3 regions of the Marinobacter psychrophilus genome follow, and region 1 is predicted to be linked to each of the others. Evidence: predicted binding sites of a transcription regulator. Region 1 holds the regulator's gene; each other region holds the start of a gene.

What was found. The regulator FliA, encoded in region 1, starts transcription of late flagellar genes. The targets are predictions, from matches to a motif close to CTAAAGTTTNNNNNNNNNNNGCCGNTAA.
Region 2: a site for FliA is predicted at 2,062-2,089, ahead of ABA45_RS14385 (methyl-accepting chemotaxis protein). Genes of this name have one in related genera too.
Region 3: a site for FliA is predicted at 2,126-2,153, ahead of ABA45_RS17975 (methyl-accepting chemotaxis protein). Genes of this name have one in related genera too.

What each region holds. Positions count from the first base shown of each region.
Region 1 covers NZ_CP011494.1:1,188,809-1,193,597, forward strand. The annotation lists gene flhF (flagellar biosynthesis protein FlhF) at 1-1,289, shown strand, start outside; gene ABA45_RS05270 (MinD/ParA family protein) at 1,392-2,204, shown strand; gene ABA45_RS05275 (RNA polymerase sigma factor FliA) at 2,232-2,972, shown strand; gene cheY (chemotaxis response regulator CheY) at 3,051-3,434, shown strand; gene ABA45_RS05285 (protein phosphatase CheZ) at 3,455-4,240, shown strand; gene ABA45_RS05290 (chemotaxis protein CheA) at 4,257-4,789, shown strand, end outside.
Region 2 covers NZ_CP011494.1:3,170,336-3,175,124, forward strand. The annotation lists gene ABA45_RS14385 (methyl-accepting chemotaxis protein) at 76-1,956, opposite strand; gene ABA45_RS14390 (NAD(P)-binding domain-containing protein) at 2,453-3,823, shown strand; gene ABA45_RS14395 (DMT family transporter) at 3,820-4,789, shown strand, end outside.
Region 3 covers NZ_CP011494.1:3,948,795-3,953,583, reverse strand. The annotation lists gene ABA45_RS17990 (hypothetical protein) at 1-40, shown strand, start outside; gene ABA45_RS17985 (LysE family translocator) at 131-760, opposite strand; partial or broken gene ABA45_RS17980 (aminotransferase-like domain-containing protein) at 1,145-2,067, shown strand; gene ABA45_RS17975 (methyl-accepting chemotaxis protein) at 2,209-4,095, shown strand; gene ABA45_RS17970 (RidA family protein) at 4,281-4,631, opposite strand.

The sequences.
Region 1 (4,789 bases):
ATGCGATGATACTTTCCAACCGCCGGGTAGATGGCGGCGTTGAAATTGTGACGGCCCTCGATTACGACGAAAACATGGCGCGCCAACGCCTGGGTGACAAAGCGGTGGCAGCCACCAGCGGCACTCACCTGGCAGAGCTGCAGGCAGACCAGCAGCGCCACCTGGAAGACGAGCTTGGCCGCTCCCGTGAGCGCATCCGTGGTGTGCGCGATCAGCGCGCCGACAGCCAGGCCGGTTACGGTTCCATTGCTGAAACTGTCAATGGCTTTGCTGACATGACCAGTGCAGATCCGTTTGCAGAGGGCGGCATAACTTTGCCGTCCGGCGCTGACGAGCGTAACCAAGATGCGGCAGCGCAAAGCGGTCAGCCTGCGGGTTATGCCGGGGAGCTTGCGGCCATGCGTTCTGAAATGAGCAGTCTGCGCGAGCTGGTGAGCGGTCAGACCGCGCCTGCCTCGTTAAAAGACACCAGTGCTGGCGCCAATGTTACGGCGCTTCAGCAGCGCTTGGCAGAACGTTTGGGTGAGTTCGGCCTTAGCCGCGAGCTGTCTGACGATCTCGCTCGCCGTCACCAAGCCGTGCGCCTGGAGGATGGCTGGAAGCAGTCTCTCAAAATGCTGGTTAACGGTGTGCGTACCCCACGCCAGGAATGGCTGGATGAAGGCGGCGTATTTGCTCTGGTTGGACCTACTGGAGCGGGTAAAACCACCACCATCGGCAAACTGGCGGCACGCTACGTGCTGCGCCACGGAGCCGACTCGCTGGCGTTGATTACCACCGATCGTTATCGGGTTGCGGCGCACGAGCAATTGTTTGTGTTTGGCCGTATTCTTAACGTGCCGGTTCGGGTGGTTGATGAAAGCCACCCGCTGGATGAAATTCTGGATGAGTTGTCTGATCGTCGCCTGGTATTGATTGATACCGCCGGGCTGACCAGCACCGATCGGGGCTATCAGGAACAATTGGCCGAGCTGGTCCGCAGTCATCACAAAATCCGTACACATTTGGTGGTGTCTGCCACCAGCCAGCCGCGGATTATGAAATCCGTATGGCATTGCTATAAGATGGCAAACCTTGCCGGTTGTGTGATTACCAAGATCGACGAGGCTCTGACTCTGGGCGAAGCGCTGGGATTTGTTATGGAAACCAGTCTGCCGGTGGCTTGGTACACCGACGGCCAGAAAATACCCCAAGACTTGCACCCGGCGAAAGCGCTTGCGCTGGTGCAACTCGGTGTAGAACGTCTGAAGGGTTTGCGGCAGGAGCAGGCAGTTGCCAGCGGGTCTTGAAAATGCCGGTTGTAAAAGCATCACAGCAAGCGGGCAGTGTAGAACAGTGGGGTAACGGCTACATCCGTTCCCGGTTAAACATGGCAAGAGGCCATCATCAGTATGAGTAAAGCACATCCGGTTCAGGTAATTGCGGTCACTGGCGGTAAAGGTGGCGTTGGCAAAAGTAATGTGTCGGTCAACCTGAGCATTGCTCTGGCGCAAAAGGGCCGTCGGGTGGTGCTGTTAGACGCCGACCTGGGGCTTGCCAATATCGATGTGCTGTTAGGCTTGAAAACCAAGCGCAATCTGCAAGACGTACTCAATGGCGACTGTGACTTGCGTGACGTGCTGGTAGACGGCCCCGGCGGCATCAAGATTGTGCCGGCCTCATCAGGTACCCAGCGCATGACCCAGCTCAGTGCTATGGAGCATGCCGGGCTGATTCACGCCTTCAGTGACATCGCCGACCAGATCGACATACTGATTGTGGATACGGCCGCTGGCATCTCCGAATCGGTGGTCAGCTTTTTGCGGGCATCCCAGGAACTGCTGCTGGTGGTGTGCGACGAGCCTACTTCGATTACCGATGCCTACGCCTTAATCAAGTTGATGAATCGCGATTACCACACCAACCGCTTCCGGATTCTGGCCAATCAGGTGAACACCGAACAAGAAGGCCGTCTTTTGTATGAAAAACTGACCCGGGTTACAGAACGTTTTCTGGATGTAGCGTTACAATATGTAGGTATAGTGCCTTTTGACGAGGCCGTTAAAAAAGCGGTGCGGCGTCAGCAAGCGGTGTTGGAAGCTTATCCGCAAGCAAAAGCCTCGCTGGCCATAAGGGCTCTCGCTGAAAAAGTGGACAGTTGGCCGCTGCCATCATCGCCGCGGGGCCATCTCGAATTCTTTATAGAGCGGCTCGTCCAAGTTTAAAACACATCCCGTACAAAAAGCGGATTTATGACACTGGTGAAAGATCTCGGAGTCTATCAACGGTCGGGTGCTTCAGACGCTTGCTGGCTGATTGAAGAGCATGCGCCTCTGGTCAAGAAAATTGCCCTCCATCTGCTGGCACGATTGCCCGCCAGTGTCCAGCTGGAAGATCTTATGCAGGCTGGCATGATTGGTTTGCTTGAGGCGTCGCAGCGCTACGCCACGGGTAAAGGTGCGACCTTTGAAACCTACGCCGGTATTCGAATCCGTGGCGCCATGGTGGATGAAATCCGCAAAGGCGACTGGGTTCCGCGTTCGGTGCACCGAAACTCCCGGCGCATTTCCAACGCTATCAAAGCTGTAGAGGGCCGCGAAGGCCGCGAAGCCCACGATGTCGAAGTGGCTGCTGAGCTGGATATGACGCTGTCGGAATACCACAGTTGCCTGGCCGACTCCAACAGCGGTCGGCTTTTCAGTTTGGACGAGCTCAATGATTCCGGCGAACTGCCGATAGAACAATCAAAGACGGATGATAATCCGCTGCACGGGGTGTCAGAGTCCGCCTTCCGTAACAGTTTGGCGGCGGCCATTGAAACCCTGCCAGAACGTGAAAAACTGGTGCTGAGCCTCTATTATCAGGAAGAGTTGAACCTGAGGGAAATCGGTGCTGTGCTGGACGTCAGCGAAAGCCGGGTCAGCCAGATTCACAGCCAGGCTGCCTTGCGCTTACGAAGCCGGTTAGCCGACTGGAAAACAGACCATACATAATTCTAGCGCCTGCAGCCCGCGAGTTGCGGGCAGAGATGCAACGAGATCCGACTAGATTTCAACGATTGGAGGTCCTCATTGGACAAAAATATGAAGATCCTTATTGTGGACGATTTTTCCACAATGCGGCGCATTATCAAAAACCTGCTGCGTGACTTGGGCTTTACCAACACCGACGAAGCTGACGATGGCAATACAGCATTGCCGATGCTGAAAACCGGTAAGTACGATTTTCTGGTGACTGATTGGAATATGCCCGGCATGTCTGGTTTTGACCTGCTCAAGCATGTTCGCGCCGATGATCAGCTCAAAGCCCTGCCGATCCTGATGGTGACGGCTGAAGCCAAGCGCGACCAGATTGTCGCTGCGGCGCAGGCCGGTGTGAACGGCTACATTATAAAGCCGTTCACTGCCGCTGTTCTCAAAGAAAAAATCGAAAAAATCTTTGAGCGAATTCAGTAACCGGGGAGTGGATACAAGCCATGAACAAGTCAAAAGGTGAGCGCCATGCCCTGGAACCAGAGCTGACGGAAAAATTAAAGCAACAGTCCGAACAGCTGGTTGACAGCGTGCACGCGGGCGACTATCCCCGCGCTATGGCGATGATCAGCGAGCTTGCAGAAGTGCGAAATCAAGGTCTGTATCACGAAGTAGGGCGGCTAACCCGCAGCCTGCACGAAGCCATGCGTAATTTTCAGATTGATCCGCGCAACCCCGAACAGCGAGAAGCTCTGTCAAAAATGACCGATGCCTCCGATCGCCTGGAATACGTAGTGAAAATGACTGGCCAAGCGGCGAATCGGACCATGGATCTGGTTGAAGAAAGCATGCCAGTTACCCGTCATTTGCAAAGCGAAGCCCAAGATCTGCATCAGCAGTGGCAGCGCCTGCGGCGGCGGGAGATGGCACCGACCGAATTCCGCGAGTTGCACGCCCGCATGGATCAGTTTTTGGCGGCGTTGAGTACTGACGCCGGCAAACTGTACGGTAATCTCTCAGAAATTTTGCTGGCTCAGGATTATCAAGATCTGACAGGTCAGGTGATTCAAAATGTAATCACCCTTGTGCGTGAAGTGGAAGAAAACCTGGTAAGCCTGGTGGTGATGGCCGGCCACGTAGACCAGTTGACCGGTACCGTGCACCAGATGGAGGACAATCAGCCTTCGGCTGAGCAGGGTGTGGGTCCGCAAATGATGCCAGAACAACGCAAAGATGTGTTGTCTGGTCAGGTTGACGTGGATGACCTTTTGTCCAGTCTTGGTTTCTGAGCAATGAGGAACAAACATGTCGTTTGATGGCGATGAAGAAATCCTGCAGGACTTTCTGGTTGAAGCCGGCGAGATTCTTGAGCTGCTGTCTGAGCAGCTCGTGGACCTGGAACAGAATCCTGACGACAGCAATTTACTGAATGCGATCTTTCGTGGTTTTCACACGGTCAAAGGCGGAGCAGGCTTCTTGCAGTTAGATGCCTTGGTAAACTGCTGTCACTCGGCGGAAAACGTATTCGACACCCTGCGCAACCATAAGCGCAAAGTAACCTCTGAGCTGATGGACGTCGTGCTGGAAACTCTGGACAACGTGAATGCCATGTTTGAAGAGGTGCGTCAGCGTGAAGCGCCCACGCCGGCGCCGCAGGAACTGATTGAGCGGCTGGATCAGCTGGCATTGCCTGAAGGCGAAGCTGCGATTCATTCAGCTGCGCCCGTCAGCGCTGACCAGGGAGACATTACCGATGACGAATTCGAACAGCTGCTCGACGCCCTGAACGGCGACGAAACAGCGTCTGCGCCTGCTAGCGAAACCGGTGTAGTTAGCCC
Region 2 (4,789 bases), 2.0 Mb from region 1:
AAACTGGCTTTTTACCGAATCACAAAACATCAAAAATCAAACCAGTTGGGCCTCGCTGCACCAGACCCCAACTGGCTAGACGCTGAAGCGCCGTGTGCTTTCGGAAATCACGTTAGCCTGCTCGGACAAACGCTGATTCTGCCTGCCAAGCTCAGCGCCAATGGCTTGCGTTTCGACACTCTGCCCGCGGATTTCTTCCATTTTTTGCGCAATGTCCTCAGTGGTGACGGAAATTTCCTCCACGGCAACCACCACCTGATCCATTTCTGAGTTCAGGGTAACAATCGATTGAGCCACCCCACCCATAGCGCCTGCAATCTGCGACGCATGGTGTTCACCTTCTTTCGCGATTTTGAGCCCGTTGCTAGCGAGGGTGTCCATGCTGGCGGTCTGCAAGTTGAGCTCGTCAATAATGCCAACAATGTTGGTGGTGGCGGCAACGGTTTTTTGTGCCAGGGTGCGAACTTCATCAGCCACCACTGAAAAGCCGCGCCCTGCGTCACCCGCCCGAGCAGCTTCAATTGCAGCGTTGAGCGCCAGCAGATTGGTTTGGTCCGCCAAACTGTTGATAACGCCTATAATGCCGGTGACTTTGGCACTGGCCTGAGTGAGCAGTTTGACATGGCCATGGGTATCTTGAATCACGCCTGACAACAGGCGCACTGAGGCCACGCTGTCTTCAACCACGCGAGCCCCTGACTGCGCCGACTCGTTGGCGGCTTGAGTTGCAATACCCACCTGCGATGTGCGTTCGGCAACATCGTTCAGGGTGACGGATATTTGCTGACTGGCAGTGGCTGCCAGAATGGTTTGGGATTCAACTATTTCGTTGTTCTGCGTCAGTCGAACCATGGTTTTTTCAAGCTCATGATGAACCTCGATCAAATCCCGTGTGCCCGCAATAGACTCTCGCATCAGCACGCCGATTTTGTCGATCATCTGATTGGTAGCACTGCCCAGAACGTTGAATTCATCGTTATCATTGTCGCCAAGTGACAGTTTCTTGGTGAGGTCGCCCTCTGACACCCGCGACAAGAGCTCAACCACCAGGTTGAGCTGGCTAACCAGAGCTCGCGAGGTAAGGAACAGCACCAGAACTAACAAAGGTGCAAACAGTAAAATAGAGCCAATGCTGACCATTTTGGCCGACACTTTGGCGTTTTCGGCGCTCAAAAGAGTGCTCGCTATCAGACCGGATTGCAGAGTCTCAGCTTGCGCTATAACTTGTTGCTGAAGGTTACCGCCGGCTTGTTCCGCATTGTTGGAAGTGGTGGCAATTTGCTGCAGAACGGCATCAGCCCGGTCAAACACGGCACGGTACTGGCTCGTGTTCTTGCCAATATCGATGTCTCGCCAATCGTACTCTTCAACAATGTCTTCCATAACCTTAATGGCTCGGCTTGAAGCTTCCGCCAGCGCGGGATTGCGAGTGCTAATGTAATTACCGGATGTGCTCTCGATTTCATTAATAGCCTCATCAGTCAGGCTAAGGGACAGCGTCTGGAGCTCTGCCATAACGACAGCGAGCTCTTGGCGAATTCCGGCCGAATCAGAAAAACCGAGCACATTCATCTGCTGCAGCCATTCCCGACGCAGCGTCACATAACGTTTGGCTTCCGTATGAATGGATTCTGCAAAGCGGATACTTCCTGGATCGTTCAGCTGATTTGCTTGGCGTTGCAGTGCCTTGGCGTCTGATGTGAGCTCATCAAAATCTGCCAGCAACTCACTCTGGTCATCCCCGGAGAGCGTGGTGAGCTGTTTTTCAACAGCGTTCCATTTACTGGCAAGATTACTCGCACTGGTTTGGTAGCGTGATATCTGATAAACGGACTCATAGGAAGATGAAACGGTCTCTAATCCCCAGAGAATGGCCCCGGCAATAATAGTCATACCAGTCAGTGTTGCGATGATGAGCATCTGGAACTTCTGACGCCAGGACAAATTGAACTTCAAAATGTAGTCTCCATTGGTGTTGTCGGGCACTTACGTATAAAAGTAAGACATATAATCGAGTTGCTTGATTTGAGTCAATACAAAATTTCTTTTTCTGTTAGTGATATATCGGCATTGTAAGGAGTAACTTTAGCTTCTCGATCGTGAACTGGCACCCAGCAAAACGTCGCAGCCCCAGATGTGCTAAGGTGCGGCTCTGACGTGCGAGCTACAAAGCATTTTCAATATGCTTTAGCCATCCGAGCGCTTCCCTCCAGCGTTTTCTCGACATCTTGCATGCAGATCTGTGGTCTTCCCACGCCTGACGCCCTGTCTCTTCGGACAGTTGCCGTCTATGTCCTATTCCGCCATCGGTCAATCCGAATTTGGTGTGTCTCACTGCGAAACCTCGTGGCTTGATCGTTACCGTTCAAAGCTGAGCCCTTTTTCGCTTCCAAGTTGTCGCCCTGGCCGCTCTCGCCCGGTGCTCGATACAACGCCCTAAACAGGAAACATTATGAGTTTTAAAATTGCCATTTTAGGTGCAGGCCCAAGCGGCTTGGCCCAATTACGTGCTTTTGAAGCAGCCCGCGACGCCGGTGCAGATATCCCCGAAATCGTATGCTACGAAAAACAGAATGACTGGGGCGGTCTTTGGAACTACACCTGGCGCACGGGCCTGGACGCCTATGGCGAGCCCGTTCACAGCAGCATGTACCGCTATTTATGGTCAAACGGCCCCAAGGAATGTCTGGAGTTCGCGGACTACAGCTTCGAGGAACATTTTGGGCGCCCCATCCCGTCTTACCCGCCCCGCGCCGTGCTGCGCGACTACATTATGGGCCGTGTGGCCAAGAGCAATGTGCGACAGTACATTCGCTTTAATACCGCGGTGCACTGGGTTGACTACAACGAAACCAGCGGCAAGTTCGCGGTGACCGTGCGAGACCTAAAACAGGACAAACTGAACACCGAAGAGTTCGACCATGTCATCGTTGCTACCGGGCACTTTTCGACCCCCAACGTGCCCTATTTTGAAGGTCTGGAGCAGTTTCCCGGCCGTGTGCTGCACGCCCACGATTTCCGCGACGCTTGCGAGTTCAAAGGTAAGGATCTTTTGCTGATCGGCAGCAGCTATTCCGCAGAAGACATAGGCACACAGTGCCACAAGTACGGCGCCAAATCGGTCACCTTCAGCTATCGCTCACAGCCCATGGGCTTCGATTGGCCAGAATCCTTCACCGAACTGCCGTTGTTAACGGAAGTGATCGGCAAGACGGCCCATTTTAAGGATGGCACCAGCAAAAAAGTTGACGCGATCATTCTTTGTACCGGGTACCAGCATCACTTCCCGTTTCTGCCCAACGAACTGACGCTGACCACGCACAACCGGATGTACCCGGAAGGCCTGTACAAGGGCATCGTTTCCCTGGCCAATCCCAAGCTGATATTCCTTGGCATGCAGGATCAATACTACACTTTCAACATGTTCGATGCCCAGGCCTGGTATGCCCGTGATGTCATGCTCGGCCGCATCACACTGCCGGCAGACGACGCCATGGCGGCCGATAGCCGTGAATGGGTCGCCCGTGAACTGAAGCTCGTCGATCCCGTCGACGAGATAGATTTTCAGGCCGCGTACATACAGGATCTGCTTGAATCTACCGACTACCCAGCGTTCGATGTAACCGCCGTTGCCGGTATTTTCAAGCAATGGGAACACGATAAGGAAGCGGACATTCTTGGCTACCGCAACAAGAGCTACCGCTCCACGCTGACGGGCACCCTGGCGCCGGCACACCATACGCCCTGGATGGATGCGATGGACGATTCGCTGGAAGCCTTCCTCAAGGTGAAGCAAGAGCAGCCAGCAAAGGAGACTGTATGAATCAACCAAGCCTGAGCCAGGCTCGGTCGCGGTTCACCTCCAGCAGCATACGCTGGGGCTTTATGTGGGCTATGTGGGCCGCCGTGCTCTGGGGTGCCTGGTATGTGCCAGGCTCCGCGGTGTGGTTTGAAGCGCCCTATATTAACTTGAGTTTCGATACCAACGCCCAGTTTCTGCTGGCTGCGGCGGTGCTGACCACCTTCAACGCCATTGCCGTGTTGTTTTTTCTGTTTGTCTGGAACGGGGTATTGGGCAAACTGGGGGAATATGTTCGCACCATCAGACAGATGCGTTTTATATCCAAGTGGTTCTTTATCGGCGCCATATTCGGCGGCCCGATGGCCATCTTTGGCTCGTATCTGGCGATAGGCTACATTGGCGGGGCCTTCGCGGCCATTTCAGCGCTGATGTATCCCATCATCGGCGCCACCCTGGCCAGGCTCTGGTATCAGGAGAAGATCACCAAACGCGCAGCGGTCGGTATTTTTATCATCCTGGCAGGTGGCGTGACAGTCTATGCACCCGGCATTATTGCTGAAATCACAGGCACCGGCGACGCCGGCTGGCTTGGCTATCTGGGCGGCGCAATGGCTGCCATTGGCTGGGGTGTAGAGGGCGCAATCGCAGGCCGCGGTCTAGATGTGGCCGATCCGGATGTGGGTATTACGGTGAGGTTCACGGCCGAAGTCCTGTATTGGGTTGTGCTGATTTTACCAGCGATCTACCTCTTCACTGACCAACCGGTTGTTGAACTGGTCATCGCCACATTTAACTGGGCGGTCATCGGCTGGCTGATGCTGGCGGGCGTGAGCTTCGCGTTCTGCTATGTCTCCTGGTACAAATCTTTCCCACTGATAGGCGTTGGGCGAGGGCAAGCGATTGCGGCGTTGTACGGGCTTTTTGCCGTTATCTTCCTCGCCGCATTCACCCTCGAATTTCCGGATTGGAACTTCCTTGCAGGCTTGG
Region 3 (4,789 bases), 1.2 Mb from region 1:
TGGCTCTACTGCCCCCGATAACCGGGATGAGCTGCACTAACTGTTTTCACTACAGTCAGGCAATTGCCAAGTTAGTGCCCGGATGTGCATGATAGTTTCTCGTTTTATGGATGAAACTTTTACCGGTGCCTCAGAATAGTGAGCTGAGAAAACCGATGGCTACCATCGAATAAAAGACCGCGCAAATCAGCCCGAACGATTTACGGGTACGGGTGAAAAACCGTTCCGCCGAATGCGCGGAGAAGGCCAGTGCATAAGTGCAGAAAATCACGCCTCCCAAAACCGCACAGCTCGCCACCAGGACAAAACTGGCCCAGATCGGCGCGCTGGCACTTAGTCCGACAGTGGTCACGGTGAACCAAGTCAAGGTCGCCTTGGGGTTGGTCAAGTGAATGCCCAGCCCTTGCAAATAGAAGCCTAGGTTGCGCGTCTGTTTATCCTGCGAGCACTCCATGATCACGGCGTTGTGCGCTAGCGCACCGCGGATCGACTTCCAGGCCAGGAAGAACAGATAGCAGGCGCCCAATATCTTCAACCACACCAGCACCTGCGTGTTGGACATCAACAGCGCCGAGACGCCGGCAGCCGTCATTGCACCCCAGCATAACGATCCGGAAATGACCCCGGCGGCCAACGCCAGGCCCGGTGTGCGCCCGTAATTGAGCGAGGTATTCGCAATCGCCAGGTTGCCTGGCCCCGGGCTTGCGGTGCCGATCACGTAAACTCCCAGTGCGGCAGCGAAACTTGAAAACTCAAACATAGAACCCTCTCATACCCATCGCGTCAGCGCGCACAGTGAACACTGCAAGCTATTGCTGGCTTAAAGTGGCTTGCCGAAAAACCTACCTGAAGCAACGATGATCTGGCTCCTTGGCGCGGGTTTTCCCCATTCAGGGCGTGAGCTCAGATTGTTTGTACAGTCGCTCGCCCCGTGTTGTGTGGAAGCGCGCGACATCGATAATCTGCACGCTGTCGACCGAAGGCGCCGAGTGCAAATTGATCGCACTGGTTGTGTCTTAACAACTTTTCTGTGAGTTCAAAACCCCCATTGCGGAAATGACAGTTTTTTTAAAACCGGAATTAACGATATCAATAGCACCAGGCTCATGGTGATATTAAACGCATTTAAATACGACGGCCGAGTCAGGAAACGTCGCAAAGACTGTCCATTGATTCGGGCTGCAGCCTGACCCCGGCCGACATAATCGTCACCAGCGGTTGCCAGGAAGCCCTGTCTACCGCCATACGCGCGGTTTGCGTGCCCGGCGACATCGTTGCCATTGCCTCGCCGAGCTACCACGGCATCACGCAAATTCTCAAGGCCGCCGACCTCAAGGCACTGGAGATTCCCACTGACCCTGTCACTGGCATCAACCTGGAAGCCTTGGAAATGGCCATGGAGCAATGGCCGGTCAAAGTTATCCAATTGACTGCCAACTGTAACAACCCCCTAGGCTACATCATGCCCGACGATCGCAAGCTCAAGCTTGTCCGCCTGGCCCAGCGTTTTGACGTGCCGATCATTGAAGACGATATCTATGGTGATCTATCATATCGCTATCCGCGGCCGCGCTCACTGAAGTCCTTTGATGAGGACAATCGGGTTCTTCTGTGCAGTTCATTCTCCAAGACAGTGGCACCCGGCCTTCGGGTCGGCTGGATCGCCCCGGGACGCTACCTGCCACAGGTGCTGCACATGAAATACATTGGCTCGGGCGCCACGGCGACCTGATGAGCGAATGGGTTAACCGCTATTTCCCGGCGGGCACCCGAATCAGCCAACCCCAAGGGGGGTTTACGCTGTGGATCGAGCTGTCGGAAGAGTTCGACAGCTATGCCCTCAATCGCCTGTTGGAAGCCCAGAACGTACAAGTCGCATGCGGCAATATTTTCTCGGCAGCGGGAAAATACCGTAACTGCATTCGGATGAATTTCGCCAACCTGCCCACTCGCAAAGTGGAGATGGCGGTGCTGAAGGTCGGTCAGACCATCGGCCAACTCATGGAACAGAAGCCGAGTGACGTCCGCGTCGGGACAGCAGGAACAACAGTAGCGGCGAAAATCTGACCTGTAGTAAGCGACTTTCGTGTTACTGTCGTTCGCCTTTAATCAGTCGTAAAATTCATTAAAGACATCGCAGTACCTGCCGATAAGCCTACCTATACGAATATTCTTTATAACCCGCCTGCAAAAAGACGAGGACATACTGTGCAACTAACTTTCGGGCAAAAGCTCTTGGTCACATTTGGCATAATATTAGTGCTTTTGATGGGCACTATTACCATTGTTGGCGACATGCGGCTGAAAAGCACAACGAGCACCTACGTTGACGCACTGATCAAAGACGCTGTGGCGCAGAACACATCCAGTATCGCTGAATGGCTTAATACCCGGTTGGTGATGACAGAGGCTGTGGCGGAAAGTCTGGGAAACGCACAGAGTGATGAACAGAGGCGTAATATTTTACAAACCGTTTCTACCGGCGGTGGCTTCATTAATGTGTATCTCGGTAATAAAGAGGGTCGCATGCTGATGGAGTCAACGGCTGCGGAAGCAACGCTCCCAGCTGGCTTCGACCCCCGCGGTCGTCCGTGGTACAAAAAAGGTATGACGGAAGGCAAGGCTTCGTTTACCGAGCCATATCGCGACGCGTCGAGCGGCGAAATGATCATTACCGCTTTGGCGCCTGTTAGCGGTGGAAGTAACGTTGGTGTGGCCGGTGCGGATATAAGCTTGAACGCTATCAAAAAAATGCTTGGCACCATAACGCTTGCTGACACTGGCTACGCAGGCCTGGTTAATGATGAAGGTGTTGTCCTGTTCCATCCCGAAAGCAAATTGATCGGAGAAAACATTAAAGATTTGATTGGCGTGCCGCCCAAGTATGACGGGCTTCGTCAATTCTACGAATCAGGCGATGTGGCGTGGCGAGTCGCTTTTCACCCGATTAAGGATGCGCGAGGCGTTGACTGGTATCTGGGCACTTTTGTGAACGTCGACAAAATCAACGCTCCCATGCTAAGTGCCCGTACGACCGGGATAATCCTCGCGCTCGTCGGCATACTGGTATCGCTGTTCATTTTAAACGTGTGTATCAAAATACTGATGGCCCCAGTGCGGCGTTTGAACTCTGCAATGGCAGACATCAGCTCTGGTGAGGCCGATCTAACCCAACGCCTGGATGCCAGTGCCAAGGATGAATTCGGAGAACTCGCGGGCAGCTTCAATAGCTTTATCGAAAATATTCAAGTGGTCGTGCACGATGTTCTAAGTGGTAGCGATGACCTCGCAACGAATGTGGTCGCATTGAAAAAAACAGCCAGCTCAAGCCGGATGAGCGTTGAAGGCCAGCAAGCCGAAGTGGATATGGTGGCAGCTGCAATTAACGAAATGTCCGCAGCCGCAGGTGAAATCGCCCAGAATGCTCAGCAAACAGCCGATGCGGCCAATACGGCTGACAAGGAAAGCCGGGCTTCATTGGAAACCGTCGGCCAATCCAGGGATGCGGTGCGAAAACTGTCGCAAGAAGTGAATGCTGCAGCCGAAGTCATCAACAATTTGGGCAAAGATGTAACTTCGATTACCTCGGTGCTTGAAGTAATTCAGGGAATTGCGGAACAAACCAATTTGCTGGCTCTGAACGCCGCAATAGAGGCGGCTCGTGCGGGCGACGCCGGCCGCGGGTTTGCCGTGGTAGCGGACGAAGTGAGAAACCTGGCCCAAAGAACCCAAACCAGTACCAAAGAAATAAACAGCATGATTGAGCGCCTGCAGAAAGGGGCCAGTGATGCCGTCGCTGGGATGAACGCGTCCAAGGCTGTTTCCAATGTCAGCATGGAGAAAGCTCAGGACGCTATGGATGCATTGAACCGGGTAGCCGATGCAATAACGGCCATTAGCCAGATGACAATGCAAATTGCGACGGCTTCTGAAGAACAAACCTCAGTAACCGAAGAGCTCAACGCATCCATCACGCGTATCGCAGACCAAGGCCAAGAGGCTTCCGCTGCCGCGAGTGAGAACGATGTTTATAGTGGTCATATTGAAACCATTGGCCAAACTTTAAGCAAGAATGTTTCCCGCTTCAGGGTTTAAGAGTTAAGCCGTAGACGTTTCATAGCCTCTTCATCGAGGCTGTGCTGATGGTGGTGTATCTGCTGGTGTCCTGATGGCGCAGAAAAGTGACCAGAGGCCGAGCCTTAACGGCTATCTTGGTCGAGATTCAGGTTGTTTCTGTTCAAGTTCCAGAGCCGCAGCATGATGCTGCGGCTTCTATCAAATCAGCCTCTTGCTGCGGCCGTAACGATCAATTCAACCTTTAATTCAGGCCTTGCCAGTCGTGCCTCACCACAAGCTCGGGCAGGGGCATGGCCAGCCGGTACCCACGCGTCCCACACCGAATTCATAGCCTTAAAGTCAGCCATATCAGAAAGCCAGATGATCACCTGCAATAAATCTTCACGGCTAGAACCAACGCTCGTTAATAGTGCATCAACGCGGGCAAGTGCTTCACGGGTTTGGTCAGCTACGTCATCAGAGGCGTTGCCTACTTGGCCAGCTAGATACACGGTCTGATTGTGAATAACAACGCGGCTCATCCGAGTGCCTGTTTCAAATCTTTGAATTTCCATAAATTCCTCTTGGTAAAAATCTAATTTAAGATGATAACAGCAATGCTGTTATGGCACCCAAGCGTACTTTTAAGGCTTTTGTGGTGGCGTAGTCATCCGTTTTTGACTGTGCCAAACGGTACTTTCTGATGCAGACTAAAAGTTGGCGTATTATCGTG